DNA from 3 places in the Leucobacter sp. BZR 635 genome. Region 3 is predicted to be linked to each of the others. Evidence: predicted binding sites of a transcription regulator. Region 3 holds the regulator's gene; each other region holds the start of a gene.
What was found. The regulator LexA, encoded in region 3, represses DNA repair genes until DNA is damaged. The targets are predictions, from matches to a motif close to TCGAACANNTGTTCGA.
Positions count from the first base shown of each region.

Region 1 (3,269 bases), on a different contig from region 3:
CCCGCTCGGCGCAATCCTCGCGATCCCGCTGACGCTGCTCGTGCGCGCGCTGATCCTCGAACGAGACCCTGAGCTTCGCTGGCTGCGCTGGCTCTCGGGCGACAACGCGGCGACCGAGCACAGCCCCCGGCCGGGGTCCGGGTCTGGGTCTGGGTCTGGGTCTGGGTCTGGGTCTGGGTCTGGGTCGGCAATGGCGTAGCGGCCCTGAGCCCGTTTGGCCCCGCGCGACCCTCCGCAATTCCTCCCTGCCCCGATTAATCTAGACCGACCCTTGCGAGGGCCAAACACGGGGCGGAATAGATAACACGGGGCGCTGGAGTTGACGAGCAACGCCGCGCTGACTCCCCTGAGCCCGCTCGGCTGCCGCGGGCGCTTCGCGCCCTTGCCAGGCACTCAGGCGGGCCCGGGCAGAACCCCTCCCGCAGCTCCCACTGACGGACACACCCTGCGGCCGAGGGGCCTCACGGGAGCTCCCGCTGCGGATGCACACGCCCCTGGCACTGACTGACCTGGTTACCCCTTTATCGCGAAGAGCCGCCTGAACCGCGGGCGCGATGCCTGCGCACGGCCGCCCGGTTCGCGCAGCGCACCGAGCAGAACCGCTGCCGACCGTTGCGGGTGACGTCGACGATCACGTTCGTGCAGGGCTCCGCTGCGCAGCGCCCAAGCCGCGTCACGCCACGGGTCGTGAGGTGCAGGGCAGTCCCGACCGGGATCACCGATCCCAGCACCTCGGGCAGCGACTGCCGGTCGTCACGATAGTGCAGATGCCAGCCCTCATCGTCGTGGTTCACGAGCTGCGGGAACGCTGCCGCATCGCGCATCTGCCGGTTCAGGATCTCAGATCGCAGCTCGGGAGTCGCCGCGTCCACAACACGCAGCCACTCGTCGATGACCGCGCGGGTGCCGACGAGGTCATCCACCTGCGCAAGGAAGGTCATCGTCATGCCGAAATCGCGCGTGCGCGCCTCGATTCCGTCGCGATCCTCGGGCCAATCGTTCGCAAGCGAGGCGGCGAGCAGCACCGCGTACGTTCCGTAAGGGTTGAGATGCATAAGGGCATTACATCACGCTAGAACCATGAACGTACACACCCAGCCAAAACTCATGCCGCTCCGCCCCGCGCAATCGCGGGTCGCGCAGCCGGGCAGCGCGCAAGAGGGGCTCGCACTTCCGGCGGCCGCGCACCCGCGCGCTGCGCTCCCAGCGCCAGAACACCGCCACGACTGGCGAACAGACTCCAGCCACAACACCGCGGAGGGTGTGGTCCGTTACGCTCGCTGCCACGGCTGCGCCGCCCACCGAGTTGAGCTGCAACCGTTCACGGGCGTTGCAACACCGATCAGCCGGGAGATTGGCCCCGCGGGCGGTCACCCGGGTGCGGGCGGCGGGCGCTCAGCCTAGCTGTCGCTGGGCCCTGCAGACGTTGCCTGCAGTCACCTAGTTCAGGCGATCCTCCCAGAAGGCGCGCAGCTGACGGCTCTTCGCGAACACGATCTCGTCCCACTCTTCGTCGGTCGTCGAGCTATCGGCAAAATCAGACGGAATCTTGAAGATCTGCAGCGAGACGCCCAGGCGCTCGCACAGGCTCGCGTAGGCGTAGCCCTCCATGTCGACGAGCTGAGCGCCGAGGCCCGCGATGTGGGTGCGCTGGGCGTCATCCTTCACGAACTGGTCGCCGGTCGCCATTGTCGCCGTCTCCTCGAGCAGCACCTCACCGGCCGGCGCAATCGTCGGCGACGGCAGCGAGAAGTCGTGCTGCACCAAACCCGTCACCTGGTAGACGGTGTCGAGCGATAGCCGATCCGCCCCCTCACCAACGACACCCGCGGTCCCGAGCACGATCACGCGATCAATGCTGCCCTCGCGCAGCGCCGCCGCGAGTGACACCGCAGCGTTCACCTTGCCGACGCCCGTCACCAGGTGTGGCACGCCTTCGAAGGCCGATGCCTCGTCACTGTGCGCGAAGACCAATAGGGGGTGTCGCTCGCTCATTCCGCTCCTCTTGTTACCGTGCGTAAATACCAAGACTAGCGTTTTTCGAAGACTTGTTCTAAGATAAATGGCAGAGCTTGCAAGCGACCGCGATTTCGTCCAGTGCAGGGCCAGTCTTCATTCCAGCGAAGTGCGCAGCAGCTCTCACCGATCCAGATGGATCCAACGCCTCACCTGAGGCCGAGTACGCATTGTGTCTGCACACAGCACAGCGTGCTGATTGCCGCTACGCATCGAGAAGATCGCGCAGCTTTGAAAGGACTACCCAAATGCATACCAAGAACATCACCCCAATTCGTCCCGCGCCGCGTACCCCGTACCACTCGCTCGGGGCAGACGCGACGATGCGCATCCCCGAGTGGGCGCAGCACCGCTCCGTCTACCGCAGCGCTGGTCGCACGCTCTACGTCGTCGAGACCGATACTCTCGCTGACGCACGCCGCGACCTCGTCCAGCTCGACAATGCTGGCTGGAACGTCTCGGTTGAGAAGTCCGGCCCGGCAGCGCGCATCGCGCTCAGCCGCGCCGCGTAACCGCGCCGCTTCATTTCCCGCAGCCCCGTCGGGCCGCCAGTCGTCGACTGGCTGGCCCGGCGGGGCTTTGCGCTGCGCTGCGCCGGTCTGCCCGTCCGCCCGCCTGCTCGCCTGCCCGGCTGCCCGCCTGCCTGCCCGCCCCATTTAATCCATTCCGACCCGTTCTCGGCCTCCGCAAGGGTCGGTCCAGATTAATAGGGTCGGTGAGGATTGCGGGCATGCGGCCCGGCACCAGCACCAGCACCAGCACCAGCACCCACACTCGACCGCGTGCCCGTGTAGCCGCGCGTCACATAGCGGGCCACCGCCAGCCCCCGGAGCTACACTGGCCGCATGAGTGACGTAGAACTTGCCACAGTCGAGAGTTTCGCGCTGGATCACACGAAGGTCCTCGCCCCCTACGTGCGCCTCATCGGCGTCGAGCACGGGCCCAAGGGCGACGCGATCTCAAACTTCGATATCAGGCTCGTGCAGCCCAACGAGGGCGAGATCCCGACAGCTGGGCTCCACACCATCGAACACACGATCGCCGCACTGCTGCGCACCCGCTTCGACGGCCTCATCGACATCTCGCCGTTCGGCTGCCGCACCGGCTTCCACATGATTGTGTGGGGCAAGCCTTCACCAGCCGAGGTCGCCGAAGCAATCAAGTCATCACTCACCGACCTGGTCGAGCGCATCGAATGGGCTGACGTCCCAGGCACAACGATCGAGAGCTGCGGCAACTACCGCGACCACAGC
Region 1 covers NZ_JBLUNZ020000018.1:47,836-51,104, forward strand. The annotation lists gene ACI1US_RS02975 (AI-2E family transporter) at 1-199, shown strand, start outside; gene ACI1US_RS02980 (CGNR zinc finger domain-containing protein) at 522-1,055, opposite strand; gene ACI1US_RS02985 (hypothetical protein) at 1,081-1,404, shown strand; gene ACI1US_RS02990 (phosphorylase family protein) at 1,441-1,995, opposite strand; gene ACI1US_RS02995 (hypothetical protein) at 2,265-2,528, shown strand; gene ACI1US_RS03000 (S-ribosylhomocysteine lyase) at 2,862-3,269, shown strand, end outside.
Region 1: ACI1US_RS02990 (phosphorylase family protein) is a predicted target of LexA. The motif match lies at 2,041-2,056, and genes of this name have one in related genera.

Region 2 (3,269 bases), on a different contig from region 3:
GGCATTAAGCAGATGGCTATTGACGGCGCGAAGCTCTGCAAGGCCGCCGAGCCGATCGCCGCCGGCACCGAAATCTTCTACGAATACTCGCCCGAGTCGTACACCGGCACCGAGCTTGAGTATGCCGTCGAGGTCTGCAATGCAGTGCTCGAGGTATTCGAGCCGACGCCCGAGCGCAAGGTCATCATCAACCTGCCCTCGACCGTCGAAATGGCGACGCCCAACGTCTACGCCGACTCCATCGAGTGGATGGGGCGTCACCTCAACCACCGCGAGAACATCATCATCTCGCTGCACCCGCACAACGACCGCGGAACAGCGGTCGCAGCCGCCGAGCTCGGCTACATGGCAGGTGCAGACCGCATCGAAGGCTGCCTCTTCGGCAACGGCGAGCGCACCGGAAACGTCGACCTCGTCGCCCTCGGCATCAACATGTTCACGCAGGGCATCGATCCGATGATCGACTTCTCGCGCCTCGACGAGGTGCGCCGCACCGCCGAGTACTGCAACCAGCTGCGGGTGCCCGAGCGCAGCCCGTGGGCTGGCGACCTCGTCTACACCGCTTTCTCCGGATCGCACCAGGACGCGATCAAGAAGGGCTTCGAGCGGATGCAGGCCGACGCCGACGCCGCGGGCGTCTCGATCGACGACGTCGAATGGGCGGTTCCGTACCTGCCGGTCGACCCGAAGGATCTCGGTCGCTCGTATGAGGCCGTGATTCGCGTGAACTCGCAGTCAGGCAAGGGTGGCGTGGCCTACCTCTTGAAGACCGACCACTCGCTGGATCTGCCGCGCCGGCTGCAGATCGAGTTCAGCGCGGTCGTGCAGGGCGTCACCGATTCCGAGGGTGGTGAAGTCTCGAGCGAGGCAATCTGGAGCATCTTCCAGGACGAGTACCTCCCGTCGGCTGGCACCGATGGTGTCGAGCGCTGGGGCCGCTACGAGCTCTTCCGCACCTCGAGCGTGAGCGCCGGCGACGGCGTCACCGAGCTCACCGTCGACTACCGCGACGGCGACCAGCAGCGCGAGGAGACCTCAACGGGTAACGGCCCGGTCGACGCCTTCATCAACAACCTCAATGCCTCGGGCCACTCGGTCACGCTGTTCGACTTCGTCGAGCATGCGATGAGCGAGGGCGGCGACGCCGTCGCCGCGGCCTACGTCGATCTCGAGGTTGACGGGCAGCGCCTCTGGGGCGTCGGGATCGACCCCGACACCAGCCGCGCGACGCTCAAGGCGATCGTCTCGGCAGTCAACCGTTCGGTGCGCAACGGCGCCGCGGACAGGGAGCCGGCTGCTGCGGCGGTGTAGCGCCTGACGCCCGAGCGGGTGTGCATGCGGGGCGGGGTCAGCGGTGTGCCGCTGGCCCCGCTCTCGCGTTTCTGCCCGGAGCCCATGCCCGGAGCCCATGCCCATGCCCGACTCCTGGTCAGTGCGCGCCACTGAGCAGTCGGAAATCGCCGGAATCCGGGCGTAATCGTGGCGCGAACTGACCCCGAGTCGCCTCAGCGGGTCGGGGAGGCGGGCCGCGCGCCCCGGGCGGGGGATCCGGACGCGGCGACCAACGCTGTTCGCACATATGTTCGAAGGTGCGGTGTGGCGCGGCGAGGAAATCGAGCCGCCAGCCCTATGCTTGGCGTGTGATTGCTTCGTTACGCGGTGAGGTGTTGGCCTCAGGGGCCGGCTGGGTTGTGCTGGGTGTCGGCGGCGTCGGCATGCGGGTGGAAGTCCCGAGCGGGCGCATGTCCCAGGCGGCACCGGGGGAGCAGCTCTTCCTGCACACCTCCCTGATCGTGCGCGAGGATTCGCTGACGCTGTACGGCTTTGCGACGGAGGCCGAGCTTACGCTGTTCGGGATCCTCATCGGTGTCTCTGGCGTTGGCCCGCGCTCAGGCCTGGGCGTACTCTCTGAGCTCTCGCCGAGCGAGGTCGTGCGCGCAGTCGCCGCCGAAGACGAGAAGCCGTTCAAGAAGGTCTCGGGCATCGGCCCGAAGACGGCCAAGCTCATCACCGTCTCGCTTGCCGGGAAACTCAAGGCGATCGAGCTGCACGACCTTGATGAGGCGCCCGCCGCGATTGCCCCAGATGACGCGCTCACCGAGGGCGTAACCGAGGGGCTGCAGGGTCTTGGCTACGGCGAACACGAGGCCAGGCAAGCCGTGCTTGACGCGCGGGACGCGGGGGCTGAGATGGAGAATGCGCAGTTGCTTCGTGCCGCACTCACCCTGTTGCAGCGGGGCCGGCGATGAGCCCGGCGCTGAGCGGCGAACTGTCGCCGCAGGCGACCGCCACCGAGGTGAGCTACGAGGGCGCGCTGCGTCCAGGCTCGCTCGCGGAGTTCGTCGGCCAGGAGAAGGTGCGCGAGCAGCTCGGGCTGCTGCTCGGTGCGGCGCAGATCGAGTCGCGCACCCCAGACCATATTCTGCTTGCGGGTCCTCCCGGCCTCGGCAAGACCACCCTGTCGATGATCGTCGCGACCGAGCTGGGGGTGCCGCTGCAGCAGACGTCGGGCCCCGCGATCCAGCACGCAGGCGACCTGGCCGCTGTGCTCTCCGCGCTGACCCCGGGCGAGGTGCTCTTCATCGATGAGATTCACCGCATGGCAAGAAGCGCCGAAGAGATGCTCTACCTCGCGATGGAAGACTTCAAGGTCGACATTATGGTCGGCAAGGGTGCGGGCGCGACCTCGATCCCACTCGAGCTCTCGCCGTTCACGCTCGTTGGCGCGACGACGCGAGCCGGGCTCCTCCCGAACCCGCTCCGCGATCGCTTCGGGTTCACCGCGCACCTCGAGTACTACGCCACCGGCGAGCTCGAGGGGGTTCTCACGCGCGCAGCGGGGCTGCTCGACTTCCCGCTGGATCACGCCGGCGTCGTCGAGATCGCCGGCCGCTCGCGGGGCACCCCGCGTATCGCGAACAGGCTGCTGCGCCGCGTCCGCGACTACACGCTCGTGCACGCCAGCCAGCCGGACTCGCGTTCGGTGCGCGCGGCGCTCGCGCTCTATGACGTCGACGAGCACGGACTGGATCGGCTCGACCGCGAGGTGCTGCGGATCATTGTCGAGCGCTTTGCCGGCGGGCCCGTCGGGCTCTCGACGCTCGCAGCCTCCGTTGGTGAGGAAGCCGAGACGATCGAGGCGGTCGTCGAACCGTTTCTCATGCGCGCCGGGCTCATCGCTCGCTCTCCGCGGGGGCGGATCGCGACCGCGCAGGGCTGGGCACACCTGGGGATCGCGCCTCCCGCTGCGTAACCCGTCGGGTTCGCAG
Region 2 covers NZ_JBLUNZ020000042.1:118,727-121,995, reverse strand. The annotation lists gene leuA (2-isopropylmalate synthase) at 1-1,311, shown strand, start outside; gene ruvA (Holliday junction branch migration protein RuvA) at 1,641-2,249, shown strand; gene ruvB (Holliday junction branch migration DNA helicase RuvB) at 2,246-3,253, shown strand.
Region 2: ruvA (Holliday junction branch migration protein RuvA) is a predicted target of LexA. The motif match lies at 1,572-1,587, and genes of this name have one in related genera.

Region 3 (3,269 bases):
TCGCGCGAGAAGGAGGCGCAGTAGGGGCAGCGGAAGTCGGTCCACTCGTGGAGCACGACAGGGGCGTCGATGTCTCCAAGCGCGCGCGGGTCGCCTTCTTCGAGCCGGTCGACGACGGGGCAGCTCTGTGCGGCGGTGTCTGCGTCGGTGCCGCTGCCTGCGCCTGCGTTCCCGTTATTTTCGCCCTGCGAGGCGCTCGAGTCGGGCTTCGCGGCCCCGCGTCCCTGCAGCCCCTGGCTGCCGAGCGCTGCTACGAGCAGCAGCGAGACACCGGCAAGTATCACGGTCGCGAGACGCATCCGCCGGTATCGGCGTTCGAGGGACGGTCGGTCGAGAGCTTCAATCGGCTTCGGCATACCTTCGAGCCTAACGATCTTTGCTGACTGTGCTGACCAGCGTCACTCACCCCGAGAGACCGCCGAACATCGGGCGGGCGGAGCGCCTGCTGAGACAGAGCCTCCGGGGGTCCAGAGCCTCCGAGGGTCCAAAGCGGCAGGGGCGTCCAAAGTCTTCGGGGGGGGGCAGAGCGGCAGGGACAGCCAGATCGGCCGGGGCCGCAAGACCAGCCGGGGCCGCGAGGCTAACCGGTCAGCTCGCCCGCATCCCAACACCGCGCACAGGGTCACCGACCGCGCGCTATCGCCCGGAGGGACGGCGCTATCGCCCGGAGGGGACGAAGGTGAGGTCATTGCCTTCAAACCGCATGGGCACAGCGATCGAATCGCCTGCCTGCAGGTCGGACGCCTGCATCTGGTTGAGGCGGACGATCTCAGAGACCACCTCACGGGGGTCGCCCGTCGGCTCAAGCTCGGAGGCGATGCTCCATACCGAGTCGCCGGCCTGCACGAAGACATAGGGGAAGGCCTGCGTGCTCTCCGCGCTGTTGGCAATTGCCCCTGGGGCTGCGAACGCAGCAGCTACGCCGAGTGCAGCAGCAACCAAGACGGTTGCGAGAGAGCCAAAGACCACCCGGCCACGACGCGTGAGCCGAAGCCGGGGCTGCCCCGAACTGACCTGAGCAGTGGGTTCGCCCTGCGGGCGTGATCCCGACGCGGCAATGCGCGGGCTCACCGGGGCGTTCAAACGGAATGGGACGACATTCGCTGTAGCAGTCATGAGGAGTTCCTCTCTCGAGAGTATTCGAACCAACTCGAACACTCGAACATCTCTTTCGAATATATCTTCGAATGAAAGAAACCGCAACCGCAGTATTCGAATGAATATCGCGAGATTTGCTGCGACACTCGAACGAATGTTTGCCTCGCCTCGAATATCCGGGCTAGGGTTTCGAACAGTGAGTTCACCCAATCAGTGACCTCTGACATTCACGGCAACTCGCGGAAACATGCGGATCCACTCCGCTCACCACCCGCCGAGATTGACCGCACTACTGAGAGGACAAGCGATGAGCGACCTGAGCGCAGCACCGCGGAAGCCACTGACTGAGAAGCAGCAGGCGATCCTCGAATTCATTGCCCGCTCCGTAGAGTCTCGCGGCTACCCACCGAGCATGCGCGAGATCGGCGACGCTGTGGGCCTCTCCTCACTCTCGAGCGTTACCCACCAGCTCAGCCGGCTCGAGCTCGGCGGATACATTCGCCGCGACCCGAACCGCCCGCGTGCTCTCGAGATCCTCGTCGAGCTCGCGGTCACGAGCAGCGCGCTTGCGGACTCACCCACGACCCAGGCCCAGGAGACGGCTTACGTGCCACTCGTCGGCCAGATCGCGGCGGGCGTCCCGATCACCGCCGACCAGCAGGTTGAGGAGATCGTCCCGCTCCCCCGGCAGCTCGTCGGCGATGGGCAGCTCTTCATGCTGAAGGTGGTAGGCGACTCGATGATCGATGCGGCCATCTGCGACGGCGACTTTGTTGTCGTGCGCCAGCAGCGCGAGGCGGCAAATGGCGACATCGTCGCGGCCATGCTCGACGGCGAAGCGACCGTCAAGGTCTTCCGCCGCCGCGACGGCCACACCTGGCTGCTGCCGCGCAACAGCGCGTTCGAGCCGATCCTCGGCGACCACGCAGAGGTGCTCGGCAAGGTCGTCGCGGTCTTCCGCTCGGTCTAGCCCAGCGGCTTTCCTGCACGCTCCAGCCCGGATTCAGATCGGGGCTGGAGCGTTTTGCTGTGTCACGCGGCCGCGATCCGCCAGCGGCGCTCGACGATTGCGGCGCTCGACGATTGCGGCGCTCGACGGTTGCAGCGCTCAACGATCGCGGGCATTGAGCTCAGCGATCAACATGCAGCGCGACGCACGCACGCGCAGCAGGCACTTCCAGAAACGCGCCGCGCGCACCCTGCAGCCCCCGTTTAATCCACTCCGACCCGCGTTTGGCCCTCGCAAGAGTCGGTCTGAATTAATCGGGGCGGAAAGGACGCCAGGCGCGATGAGGGCGCCGGGCAGAGGGTACGCCCGGGCATCCCACCTCGAGACTTTGGGCTTACACCCTGCTTGCCACCAGCCCCGAGCCCCCGGGCACCGGGCACCGGGCACCGGGCACCCCAACCGCACCCGCATTGCTTTATTGAACTGAGTCCAACTAACATGGCCGCATGCTTCCCATCGCCGAAGTTCCGCCGCCTCCCCTAAGCGACACGCCCCCAAAACCCACCCCACGGTTCGAGACTGTCGGGCTCTCCCCAAGCCTCGTCTCCTACGAGCGTGGGCTCATACTCCAGCGGGAGGCTGCCGCAAGACTGGCAGCCGACCTTGATCACGGCACCGTGCTCCTCCTCGAGCACGAGCCGGTCTACACCGCTGGCCGACGGGCGGAGCCACATGAGTACCCGAGTGACGGCACTCCCGTCGTCCCGGTGAACCGCGGCGGAAAGGTCACCTGGCACGGCCCCGGCCAGCTCGTGGCATACCCCGTGATCCGGCTCGCTGACGGGCTCGGCGGAGTCAACCTCGTTCACGCGCTCGAAGATGCGCTGATTGCCACGATCCAGAATCTTGGCGTCGTCGGCTACCGCGTTCCCGGGCGCACCGGGGTCTGGACAGACCCGCCAGCAGGATCCCCGCAGGGAAGCCCCGCGGCAAAGCTCGCGCAAATCGGGATCCACGTGAGCCGGCGCATCGTCACCCACGGTATCTCGCTGAACTGCAGCAACGATCTCGCCCCCTTTCACAGCTTCGTGCCCTGCGGCATCAGCGACGCCGGCGTCACCACGCTCAGCGCCAAGACGGGCGAGACCATCACCCCGGCCGACGCAGCGCCCGCACTGCGCACCCACCTCGTTCCCGTGCTCGAAAGGCTCTCAGTATGACC
Region 3 covers NZ_JBLUNZ020000004.1:97,875-101,143, reverse strand. The annotation lists gene ACI1US_RS00655 (DsbA family protein) at 1-356, opposite strand, end outside; gene ACI1US_RS00650 (LysM peptidoglycan-binding domain-containing protein) at 658-1,116, opposite strand; gene lexA (transcriptional repressor LexA) at 1,406-2,068, shown strand; gene lipB (lipoyl(octanoyl) transferase LipB) at 2,554-3,267, shown strand; gene lipA (lipoyl synthase) at 3,264-3,269, shown strand, end outside.